4 regions of the Rhizobium azibense genome follow, and region 1 is predicted to be linked to each of the others. Evidence: predicted binding sites of a transcription regulator. Region 1 holds the regulator's gene; each other region holds the start of a gene.
The links. The regulator LexA, encoded in region 1, represses DNA repair genes until DNA is damaged. The targets are predictions, from matches to a motif close to TGTTCNNNNTGTGTTCNG.
Positions count from the first base shown of each region.

Region 2: the regulator LexA is predicted to act here: its motif matches at 1,229-1,246, upstream of ruvC (crossover junction endodeoxyribonuclease RuvC).
Region 3: the regulator LexA is predicted to act here: its motif matches at 1,363-1,380, upstream of recA (recombinase RecA).
Region 4: the regulator LexA is predicted to act here: its motif matches at 1,377-1,394, upstream of EV130_RS19095 (helicase-related protein).

Region 1 is NZ_SMBJ01000012.1:101,837-104,928, reverse strand. It holds gene lexA (transcriptional repressor LexA) at 1,127-1,843, opposite strand; gene EV130_RS26750 (VOC family protein) at 2,050-2,928, shown strand; gene kdsA (3-deoxy-8-phosphooctulonate synthase) at 2,925-3,092, shown strand, end outside.
Region 2 is NZ_SMBJ01000009.1:251,098-254,189, forward strand. It holds gene ruvA (Holliday junction branch migration protein RuvA) at 1-129, opposite strand, end outside; gene EV130_RS23025 (hypothetical protein) at 126-392, opposite strand; gene EV130_RS23030 (AbrB/MazE/SpoVT family DNA-binding domain-containing protein) at 370-633, opposite strand; gene ruvC (crossover junction endodeoxyribonuclease RuvC) at 675-1,187, opposite strand; gene EV130_RS23040 (methyl-accepting chemotaxis protein) at 1,422-3,092, shown strand, end outside.
Region 3 is NZ_SMBJ01000016.1:4,764-7,855, forward strand. It holds gene EV130_RS29180 (pseudouridine-5'-phosphate glycosidase) at 1-222, opposite strand, end outside; gene EV130_RS29185 (carbohydrate kinase family protein) at 253-1,194, opposite strand; gene recA (recombinase RecA) at 1,427-2,515, shown strand; gene alaS (alanine--tRNA ligase) at 2,669-3,092, shown strand, end outside.
Region 4 is NZ_SMBJ01000007.1:215,839-218,930, reverse strand. It holds gene EV130_RS19095 (helicase-related protein) at 1-1,217, opposite strand, end outside; gene EV130_RS19090 (DUF3309 family protein) at 1,992-2,147, shown strand; gene EV130_RS19085 (glycine zipper domain-containing protein) at 2,172-2,438, shown strand; gene phbB (beta-ketoacyl-ACP reductase) at 2,755-3,092, opposite strand, start outside.

The sequences.
Region 1 (3,092 bases):
CAGTATCAACTTTTAGACACTCCTGCGATGTCGGAGGCGCATAGCGGAAGCCAATGATTTAATTCGGCTTTTTGTAATCCGATTTTTCGGTCTTTTTTCAATCGATTATTGCTGTTGAGACGCCCGCAGGGCTGCATTTAGGTTGTATTCCAGGGTGGCGAGCCCTTGGTGCATGCCTTGAGTTGAAAACGAGCGAGCTGCAAAATCGGCTTTCGCAAAATATAGCCGGCATGTAGTGCCATCCTGCTCTTTGCGCTTTTGGTATACGGGAGAAGCCTTCGGCAAACACAGGGCTCTCGCCTGCCAATAGCGCCACCGATCAGCCATTGTGGCGGCATTGCGAGGTCCCTCGGGGGGGCGGTAATTGGCGACCAAGGAGGCGCTTACGGCTTCAAGAAGTAGCCGATACATGCAGCCGGCAGGTGTGACCCACGCAGCCTGTCCGCTGCGGCATCGTCGCTCCAATAAGATACGGTCCTTGCTATCGCGATCACAGGTGCGAAACCCTCCCAAGGCAGGGCATGGGCAGGCTGGCAATCACGCATGCAGGTATGATCATGCAGGCATGATAATGATGAAGGAGATTGTCACAATGGCGGTAAGCGCGCCTGCGGCCGCTGTCTTTTTAGTCGGATAAGCTCAGGGCACGCGCGGAAAAGGCTGAGGCCGAGCCACAATCCGACAAACAACCACGTTGAGCTCGGAAATAGCGATCATATGGAGCAAGACCAGGTTGGTGGAGCGCTTCTTAAGATCGCCGGCGCTGGTCCGGTCACCAGCGCTGCAGCGAAGGCTTGCATATCCCTGCAGCCAGCACGCAGTGCTCACGGCCGCGGTCGCTCAGGTCAAAACACTGAGCATGGCCATGGGCACTGACCGAAGATGCAGCGAAACCTCCGAGCCGCCGCGAACCGATCGCCGCTTCCAGGCCAGAAAAACCGCGCATGGATCCCGCGTGCGCGGAACAGCGCCTGCTGATCCGGCGCAATCCTTCTTGCGGGTGAAAAACCTTACGGAAAACCCGTGCCGTCGAACCGCCCTTTGGACAACGCCTTGGCGAAGCGCGATCGCCCTGGACCCGCCACCACGAGACGCGGCGACGCCTTTCGCGACTACGCGCTGCCGGTCAATGGTAGCGGCGGATTAGGCCGACGAGCTTACCCTGAACCTTGACGCGATCGGGTCCGAAGATGCGCGTCTCGTAGGCCGGATTCGCCGCCTCAAGCGCGATGGATGCACCCTTGCGGCGGAACCGCTTCAACGTCGCTTCCTCGTCATCGACAAGTGCCACGACAATGTCGCCGGGACTGGCGGTGCTGGTATTGCGGATGATGACCGTGTCGCCATCGAAGATACCAGCATCGATCATCGAATCGCCCTTGACCTCAAGTGCGTAGTGTTCGCCGGTACTGAGCATATCGGCCGGAACGTTGATGTCGTGGGTGTTGTTCTGGATCGCCGAGATCGGCACGCCTGCGGCAATGCGGCCCATGACGGGAACCGAAATGGAGCTGTTATGGTCTTCGTTCGCCGGTTTCGGCGCAACGGCCGCAGGTTGCGGCTTGCCGAGGCTGCCCTGGATGACGCTCGGCGAAAAGCCGCGGCGGGGCTGGATGCTCGGACTATAGGCTTCCGGTAGTTTGATCACTTCCAGGGCGCGGGCGCGGTTCGGTAGGCGACGAATGAAACCGCGCTCTTCGAGAGCGGTAATCAGTCGGTGGATGCCGGACTTTGACGCCAGATCCAGCGCATCCTTCATCTCGTCGAAGGATGGCGGAACGCCGGATTCCTTCATACGCTCATGAATGAAGAGGAGAAGCTCCTGTTGTTTGCGTGTCAGCATCGAAGTTTAACCTCAGATTCGTGAAACAAAGCCAGAACAGACACTATATGTTCCATATGTGTTCCGCAAGTGCCTAAATTTTCGTAAAACTTCGTCTCAACTGCGTTCTTTTTCCGAAACTTTTGTTTGCCGGGCAAGCGCTTTCAGCTTGCATTGACCACAGAGCGGCACACATCTTCATCACAGGGAAACGGAGACCTTATGCCATGCTGCATCCGTTGGATCATGTTGTTCTACCGGTCACCAACATCGATCTCGCGCGCGAGCGGCTGGGACGATTGGGGTTCACGGTTGCCGCCGAGGGCCGTCATCCTTTCGGCACGGTGAATGCTTGCGTTTACTTCGCCGACAAGACCTATCTCGAGCCTCTTGGCGTCGCGAATGCGAAAGAATGTGAAGAATCAGTGCGGCACGGAAACGTCTTTGTGGCGCGCGACCAGGCATTTCGTTTCCGGTGCGGCAATGACGGTTTCTCTGCGGCAGCATTCAGCACCGAGGACGCGGACGCCGATCATGCCCATTTCGTGCGTGCGAGAAAGAGCGGCGGCGCGATGCTGGAGTTTTCGCGCCAGATCAAGATGCCGGACGGCTCGCAATCGACAGGCACTTTCAAGCTTGCCTTTGCCGCCGATCTTCGGGCGCCGGATTTCTTCCTCTTTGACTGCCAGCGCATCAATGCCTTTCCGGCCGATCGCAGTGCGCTGGAAAAGCATGCGAATGGTGCAACCGGCATCTCGGAGATCGTGCTAAGCGCCCCCGAGCCTGAAGCCTACGGCTCGTTCCTTCAGTTGGCCCTGTCTACGACGGAAATCGGGCGGACCCCGTTCGGGGTTGCGATCGCAGCAGCGAATGCCAGGATCAGTGTGCTGTCGCCGGAAGGGATGGAGGCTTATTTCGATTCGGCGCCGTTAACCGTGGATAAGGGGCTGAGAGGCAGCGCTATCGTTTTCCGCACCACCGATCTTGCCGTGACAGAAGCGCTTTTGGCTGATAACGGGATGCCCTATACACGCAAGAACAACAGAGTTCTGGTGAAGCCTGCGCCCGGCCAAGGTGCGATCTTCGCCTTCGAGGAGACCCGATGAGCAATACGAATTCAGAAGTCGCAGTCGGCGAAGGTGCCGGCCGCGTGGTATTTTCCAACAGTGGCAAGCTGTCGCTGATCGCAGGGGCATGCGAAATGGAGAGCCGCGACCATGCCTTCATGGTCGCAGGCACGCTCAAGGAGCTTTGCGGCAAGCTCGGCGTC
Region 2 (3,092 bases), on a different contig from region 1:
CTCTCCCGGCGAACCGAGTCTCGACAGCGTACGGCCAGAGCAATGGGCGGTGTAGCAGACGCCGTGCACGTCGACGAGCACGTGGTCGTCGCCGATTTCGTCGATGGTGCCTTTGAGCTTGCCGATCATGAAGAGGTCCGTGAGCGATGAGTTTCGGGAGTGATGAGGTCGAGGAATGGATAATAGGAACGGTAGCGGGCAGCGTCGCGCTTCAGCAGCCGATGCCGGCGCCAATCGGCATGAGCCGAGGCGGCGAGTTTCGACCAGATCACTGCCTTCGTTACCAGGTCACCGTCAATCACGCACTGCTTCAGGGACCATTGCCTTTCGACGGTATCCGGCCCCCAATTGTCGATAAAGATATCGGTGTCAACGAGCGTCGAGATCGTCACGTTGGCCCCTCAACCATTCGATATCATCATCCGTCGTCATTCCGCCGAGATCAACCGTTGTTTGAGCGCGGCTCGCCCAATCATCGAACGTGCGAACTGGATCAGCTCCACCCGTCTCGATCTTGAGGAGTATGGCGCCCGCTTTAGAGGCGATGAAATCCACTTCCGATCCGCGGCCCATCCCCAGCCGGTCGCGAATCTCCTTCGGCATGGCCACCTGGCCCTTTTCGGTGACACGCATGATTACCTAGATAGCAAAAGGGAAAAAACCAAGAATACATATCAGCCGGCCAATGCTGCCTGGCGCATTCGGCTGCTGCCGCGGTTATGGGCGTGGCAGATGGCGATGGCGAGCGCGTCAGCGGCGTCGTTGCCCTTGAATTCGACTTTCGGCATCAGGATTTTCAGCATCATGTGGATTTGCTGCTTCTCGCCGTGACCGACGCCGATGACGGCTTTCTTGACGGCATTGGGCGCATACTCCGATACCTGGAGCCCGGCGCGTGCCGGCACGAGCATCGCGATGCCGCGGGCCTGACCGAGCTTCAGCGTGGCGACCGCATCCTTGTTGACGAAGGTCTGCTCGACCGCCGCCTCATCCGGCTTGAAGTCATGGACGATTTGAGCGAGCCCGTCATGCAGCTGACAAAGGCGGGAGGCGAGGTCCATCTCGCCGTCGGAGGTCACCGTTCCGGAGGCGACGAAGCGCAGCGAATTGCCGAGCGTGTCGATAATTCCCCAGCCGGTGCGGCGAAGGCCCGGGTCGATGCCGATGATGCGAATCGTATTTTGCATGTCTCACCTTATTGCGGTTGCAAAATAACTGCCACCGATATGTGAACAAAACAAAAACATTACGCCCCTTTATAAGGCGCCGTTTACCACGAATTAAACCGAATGCCTGAAAGCTGCCCCTTCAAATGTGAGAGGAGCTGCCTTTTGCAAAAGGTTAAGGCTCCCCGTGTTCTGTTTTCGGTCAAGGTGGCAGGTTTGCGCTGCCGGCAAGCCGCTCCGGAAGGGTTCATTGTCATGGTTCAGAGATTTCAGTCCCTGTCCTTCAAGGTTATCGCGACATTCATCCTGCTCACGGCACTGGCCGTGAGCACGATCAGTGTTCTCGGCTATTTCACCAGCAGCCGCATTTCGGATGCGCAGGCGCTGAAGGCCAAGGAAAGCGTTCTCATCTTCCGCGGCGACATGCTGCAGGATCAACTCGGACAGCTCGAAAATCAGGCGAGTTCCGTTGCGCGCATCGAGGCGCTGCAGATGTCGATCACCAGCCTGAAGAGCGGCTGGAAGACGATCGAAAAATCGTCGGGCGACGCGCGCGGCGAACTCAAGAAGGTGTTCATCACCAACAATCCGAACCCGGCCGATCAGCGTGAAAGGCTGATGAAGCCGGAAGGACCGAGCGGCTTTTACTACTCCAACCACGAAAAGACGCAGGGCGAAGTTCAACGCGACCTGGAAAAAACCGCCTTCAGCGACCTGCTGATTGCCGATCTCGATGGCTCGGTTCTCTATTCCTACAAAAAGGACGATGATTTTGCCGAAAACCTGAAGGCCGATGCATGGAAGACGACAGGTGCGGGCATTGCGTTTGCAAAGGCCGTCGAAAATACGGCCAAGGCAACGGACGATTCCGCGCCGACCGCATTTTCGGGCCTGCGCGTCGATGCCTCCAACGGCAAGTCGGCGATCTTCTACGCAGTGCCGATCATCAAGCTCGGTCAGCCGAAGGGCATCATCCTCTTCAAGGTGCGCGACGATATCATCACCAGCATCCTGGCAAAGGGGATCGTTTCGGGCAGTACGGCTCAGGCAGCCATCATTTCCAGTGACGGTTCGGCCGTGGGGCTCAATGCCGAAGGCCGGCTTGCGACGCTCGAGGCGGCGCCGTTCACGTTCATGAAGGATGCGCTTTCAAGCAGCAACGGCATGACGGTCGACGACTTTGTGCGCCCCGACGGCACCGCTCGGGCCTATGTCCGCTCTATCACCTACCAGGGCGAGCGGTTCCTTGTCGTCGAAAGCGTACTCGTCAGCGAGCTAAATGCGGGTTCGATCGAGATCGCGACGCTTTTGACCATGATCGGCCTTGCAGCGCTTGTCGTCATGGCGATCGCCACCGGCCTGATCACCAAGCTGCTCTTTTCGCCGCTCTCCCGCCTGGCTGGAATTACCCGTGATGTGGCCGAGGGCAAGCTGGATGTCGAGATCGGCAGCCAGACCCGAAAGGACGAAATCGGCACGATGGCCAAGGCGCTCGCCCGCTTCAGGCAATCACTGATCGAAAGCCGCGAGCTGGAAGCGGCAAGCGCCGAAACCCGTGCCCGCGCCGAGCGCGACCGTCAGGAAAATCTTGCTCTTCGCGAAGCCGAAGCGAGAAGTTTGCAGGACGTCGTCCAGGCGCTGGACGAGGGGCTGCACCATCTGGCGAAGGGCGATCTCGCCTATCAGATCGAAACGCGCTTCCCCGACGAACTTGAAAGCCTGCGCGTCAACTTCAACGAGGCCCTCGCCACGCTCAGCGAAACGATGACGGCGATCGGCGGCAACTCTATGGCTGTCCGGTCGGGCTCGGAAGAGATGCGCACGGGAGCCGACGACCTTGCCGGACGCACCGAGCGCCAGGCTGCCTCGATCACCGAAACGGCCAATGCGATCGACGCGATCACCCGGTCCGTTCGCCTCCAGATC
Region 3 (3,092 bases), on a different contig from region 1:
GATATGCAGGACCCCGTGAATGACGGCAATCGTTGCGGGAACGGCACCCTGCTCACGGATAATCGCCTCGACACTGCGAGCCATTTCGATATTGCCGGGATAGGGCATGCCGTGAGTGATGATCGTCGATTCAAGCGCCACCAGCGGTGCGCCGCGCTGCTTTGCGGCGGCAACCTCCTTGGAATAGGAGACGGGCAGGAGGGGGGAGATCGGTTTCGTCATTGTCTCTTCCGTTTCATCGATGTTGCCGCTTCAATGTAGAATTCTGGCACGCTGAACAAGGGCTAGCGTTTCGGCAAGCAGTTCCGACGAGAGTTTTTCGTTGACGGCATAGGGTGACTGGACCGTGAGTGCAGCAGCGGCCACGCCGTGCCGCATGGCCTCCTCGAGCGGCAGGTCCTGCATCAAGGCAGAGAGGATGCCGGCTGCAAGCGAATCCCCGGCGCCCGTTACGTCGGCAATGGTCTCGACCGGTGGTGGCTGCAGGCAGAAGGTACCACCTTTGCCGAAGGCGATCAGTTCGCGCTGTCCGCGCGTGATGACGCAGCTCTTCAGGCCGATGTCACCAAGCAGTGACACCCAATCCTCCGGCTTGTCCGGGCATTGGCCGGTCAGGGCTGCGGCCTCCGCTTCGTTGAGGAAGAGATGGTCGATGCCACTGATGCAGGCCTTGAGCTTGACCACCTTGGCCGGCGATATCGCAATCGCGGCCACAGGTACGCCGAGCCTATTGGCCCGGCTGACAATCGCCACGATCGTCTCTTCGGGCAAGTTCGCATCGAAAAGGATGAGGTCGCTTGAGGCGAAGGCTTCGCGCACCCAGCGGATCGCCAGCCGGCGCGGGACGAAATAACGGTAAAGCTCCATGTCGGCGAGCGCGATCACCAGGTTGCCGTCCCGCTCCAGGATCGCCGTGTAGCTCGGTGTCTGGCGATCGAGAAAGACGAAGGGCCGGTCGGTGATGCCGGCTGCATTTGCAGCCTCCGTCACCATCTCGCCCGCCGGGTCGCCGCCGCGCGGCGAAATCATGGTGACGTCCACGCCGAGACGTGCAAGGTTTCTCGCAGCATTGAAGCCGCCGCCGCCTGGTTCCTCGAACCAGGCGCCCGGGTTGCTGGCGCCTGGCGCGGTCTCGCCGGAAATGCGCCCGCGCCGGTCGATATGGGCGCCGCCGAGAACGAGGATTCTTTTCATCGGCCGGAGTGCCCCCACCCGTTGGAAGAAACGAATCGTACCAGGGCGCCGCATGCGCCATCCTTGGCGTCACGATTCCTAAGGCGTTGCTTTGCAGTGATAAAACATACATAGAACACGGGCTTTTTTACCTTTTTCTTTCAACTGTTTGGGCAGCCATTGCGCGATCGGAACAAATAGGGTACAAACCAGACATTGCTCAAGCGGCTTCAATAACCTAAAGGTGGATCGGATGTCTCAAAATTCATTGCGGCTCGTAGAGGACAAATCGGTGGACAAAAGCAAGGCGCTTGAAGCGGCACTCTCACAGATTGAGCGGTCGTTCGGCAAGGGCTCGATCATGAAACTCGGCTCCAACGAGAACGTTGTCGAGATCGAAACCATTTCGACCGGTTCCCTCAGCCTTGATATCGCGCTCGGCATCGGCGGTTTGCCCAAAGGCCGCATCATCGAGATCTACGGACCGGAAAGCTCCGGCAAGACGACGCTTGCCCTGCAGACGATCGCCGAAGCGCAGAAGAAGGGCGGCATCTGCGCATTCGTCGATGCAGAACATGCGCTCGATCCGGTCTATGCCCGCAAGCTCGGAGTCGATCTCCAGAACCTCCTGATCTCGCAGCCGGATACCGGCGAGCAGGCGCTCGAAATCACCGATACGCTGGTGCGCTCGGGCGCCGTCGACGTTCTCGTCGTCGACTCCGTTGCAGCGCTGACACCGCGCGCCGAAATCGAGGGCGAGATGGGCGACAGCCTTCCTGGCCTGCAGGCCCGCCTGATGAGCCAGGCGCTGCGCAAGCTCACGGCATCGATCTCCAAGTCGAACACCATGGTCATCTTCATCAACCAGATCCGCATGAAGATCGGCGTCATGTTCGGCTCGCCCGAAACGACGACAGGCGGTAACGCGCTGAAGTTCTACGCCTCCGTCCGCCTCGACATCCGCCGCATCGGCGCTGTCAAGGAGCGCGAAGAGGTTGTCGGCAATCAGACCCGCGTCAAGGTCGTCAAGAACAAGATGGCGCCTCCCTTCAAGCAGGTGGAATTCGACATCATGTACGGCGAGGGTGTCTCGAAGACTGGCGAATTGATCGACCTTGGCGTCAAGGCCGGCATCGTCGAGAAGTCCGGGGCCTGGTTCTCCTATAACAGCCAACGTCTCGGCCAGGGCCGGGAGAATGCCAAGCTCTTCATCCGCGACAACCCGGATCTCGGCCGCGAGATCGAGATGGCGCTTCGGCAGAATGCGGGACTGATTGCGGACCGCTTCCTGCAGAATGGCGGGCCAGATGCAAACGATGGCGATACAGACACGGATATGTAATTTGTAGCTTCAGCTTCGATTTATCGAAACCGGCCGCATTCCTTGATCAGAATGCGGCCGGTTCTCTTTGTCTGCTGGACAGTGGTTAATGCGGACGATAAAAGCCACTGGATTTGAGTTTGACCTGCCTTGGGCAGCATTGAAGGGCATAGCATGAGCGGCGTGAACGATATCCGGTCGACCTTCCTCGACTTTTTCAAGACGAACGGCCACGAGATCGTGCCGTCGAGCCCGCTCGTGCCGCGCAACGACCCTACCTTGATGTTCACCAATGCCGGCATGGTGCAGTTCAAGAATGTCTTCACCGGCTTGGAACAGCGCCCCTACAGGACGGCATCGACGGCGCAGAAATGCGTCCGCGCCGGCGGCAAGCACAATGACCTCGACAATGTCGGCTATACCGCGCGACACCATACGTTTTTCGAAATGCTCGGCAATTTCTCCTTCGGCGATTATTTTAAGGAACGGGCGATCGAGCTGGCCTGGAACCTGATCACCAAGGAATTCGGCCTCGACGCAAAGCGCCTGCTGGTGACCGTCTACCATACGGACGACGAAGCCTTTAACCTCTGGAAGA
Region 4 (3,092 bases), on a different contig from region 1:
TGCTCGTTCACCGTGCCATAGCGCACAAGATCGGAAAAGAGCGTCGAGATCAGGTCGGCATGTTGTGCTGGGGTGATACGCCGATAATCGGGCAGCGCGCAAGTTTCCCAAAGCTTCTCCACGCGCTGCGGATTTGTAGCCAGATCAATGATTTCCGGATAACGCGTCAGATGTTCAAGCGCTTGCTGGTCGACGGCGGGCAAGGCCCGCGTCAAACCTTCAGCGCTCGGCGGCCGTTCAAGACTCGCCCGCAATGATTGTATCGACGAAAAATCAAGCTCTTTCGACCGCCACTGCAAGACTCTGACATTTTCGAACTCGTGCGCCTCTATCCGCTGCGCCAGTTCCTCATCGAACGGGTGCACCTGGCCTGTTACCCCGAATGTGCCGTCACGGACGTGGCGGCCGGCACGTCCGGCAACCTGGCCGAGTTCGGCAGGATTGAGATTGCGGAACTGGTAGCCGTCGAATTTGCGGTCCTGCGCAAATGCCACGTGATCGACATCGAGATTGAGACCCATGCCGATCGCATCGGTTGCGACGAGATATTCGACATCGCCGGCCTGATAGAGCGCAACTTGAGAATTTCGGGTGCGGGGGCTCAAAGCACCGAGGACAACCGCAGCACCGCCTCGCTGGCGGCGGATCAATTCGGCAATGGCGTAGACCTCATCTGCCGAAAAGGCGACGATAGCCGAGCGTTGAGGAAGACGGGTGATCTTCTTTTGACCCGCGTAGATGAGGTGCGAAAGCCGCGGCCTCTCAACGACCGTGATTCCCGGCAGCAGTTGCTGCAGGATCGGCCGCATCGTGTCGGCGCCGAGAAGCAGCGTTTCGTCGCGGCCGCGCAAATGCAGGATACGGTCGGTGAAGATGTGGCCGCGCTCGAGGTCGCCTGCAAGCTGGACTTCATCGATCGCGACAAAGGCGGCCCCGGTTTCGCGCGGCATGGCTTCGACCGTGCAAACCGAAAAGCGCGCAGTCGGCGGCGAGATCTTCTCCTCGCCGGTCACCAGGGCAACATTTTGCACTCCCACCTTTTCGACGACACGCGTATAGACTTCACGTGCCAGCAAACGCAGCGGCAGGCCGATCACGCCGGTGCCGTGCGCTACCATGCGCTCGATGGCGTAGTGGGTCTTGCCCGTATTGGTGGGGCCGAGCACCGCGGTCACGCCGCGCCCGCTCCGTATCATGGGCTGCGATGTCAGTGTCATTGTCCATGCAAGTGAGGCGGCGAGCCTCGTGGTCAAGTGCGCTTACGTTTCCGAAGCAGACAACACATGGACAGCCGCCCGGCCAAACGCAAGGGCCGTTTTTTAAAATGAGCTGCAAACTTGATTCAGGAAATGCCACTAAGTGACTGTTTTAGGATTCGGAACAGCGTGAGAACGAATCAGCGACGAATCGGTGACTCGCGGTGATTCAGCTTTTGTTCACGGCTAAGTATTGGTTTTGAATCGGTTTTTCCTACTAGATGCTGAATCGGCATCAGAGCCTGCAAAGCTCGAAAACGCCGCTTGGGTCAAGGTTTTTGCCAAGAACAGACGTCGAGGAGAAATCGCCGGCAAACTGCCCGGAATAGATGCTCCGGCCCCATCCGGAACTTTCGGGCGGCGGATCGCAACGGTGACGATGCTTGCGGTTTCGGAAGCCGGATCATATCCGACCAGCGCCTTCACGCGATCGGATTAACACCTCGATCAAATCCGGAACGAATCGCTGACGAATCAGCGACATCGTAATTTTCCCGGTTCGTTCACCACAAGATGTTGTATTGTAATTGAATTTTAACCACAGAAACATTGCAGAGCGTTGCTTGCTCGGCGCTGCCATCGACAGTCCCCGTTAACGCTTGAGGTTTTCTCGAACAGTGTCTCAAGCAGAAGACCTTGATCGTTTTGCATATTGCGGAGCTTAGCCGGGAACAAAAATGGCGGTTGCGTGTTTATTGTCCATTCGGACTCACGATGAGTTGAAGGAATCGCAACATGCTCGGAACGATACTTCTCATTATCATTATTCTGCTTTTGATTGGTGCTCTCCCGAACTGGGGATACAGCCGTGGTTGGGGATATGGACCTTCCGGTGGTTTGGGGCTAGTTCTCATCATTATTATTATTCTTGTCTTAATGGGCCGGATCTAACGGCAGGTAACTGGGAGTGAAGTCATGATGAAAAAAATTGCGATTGTAGGCGCCCTTGTGGGCGCCCTTGCATCCTGCACGCCGACGGAGAGGGGGACGGCCATTGGCGCTGGTACCGGTGCAATCATTGGTGGTGCTGTGAGCGATAGCTGGGGCGGCGCTGCCGTCGGTGCAGTGGCTGGCGGCCTCGCTGGCGCTCTCATCGGCCAGTCCGTGGAACGGCGCGGCTACTGCGTCTATCGCGACCGATATGGCCGCCGCTACGAAGCACGCTGCCCGCGAAGCTACTAAGTATTGGCGGGACGGAATGGAAACGGGCGCGTCGGCGCCCGTTTTTTGTTGCGCGTCGTCAACAGCATGTTGACGATCGGTCGCGAAAGTCAAATCTACTCCACGAATGCGATGAGGCGCATATTCCTTCCATAGCACGGCAACGATTGCCGTTTACGCAAAGGAATGCTCCCATGGCCCAGATCATCTTGAATACCGCTGTCGCCGTTCTGGTTGCGTCAGCGTTTCTCATGACCGCCTCTGGCGCGCTTTCCGGCGGCGACATGCGTCGGCAAAGAGTACCAGTCAGGGTAAAAATCAGGCGTGCGCGCAGCAACTAAACGAAGAACTGCCCACCGTTGGCCGAAAGGGTCGAGCCGGTTATAAAGCCGGCGTCGTCGGAGATGAGAAATGCAACGCAGCGCGCGACTTCCTCCGGTTCGCCAAGACGCCCGACGGGAATCTGGGGAATGATCCGCTCGTTGAGCACCTTCTCGGGAACGGCGAGGACCATTTCCGTGCCGATATAGCCAGGGCAGACGGCGTTCACGGTAATGTTCTTTGCTGCGCCCTCCTGGGCAAGTGCTTTCGTAAAGCCGAGATCGCCCGCCTTTGCGGCCGAATAGTTCACCTGGCCCATCTGACCCTTTTGGCCGTTTATGGACGAGATGTTGA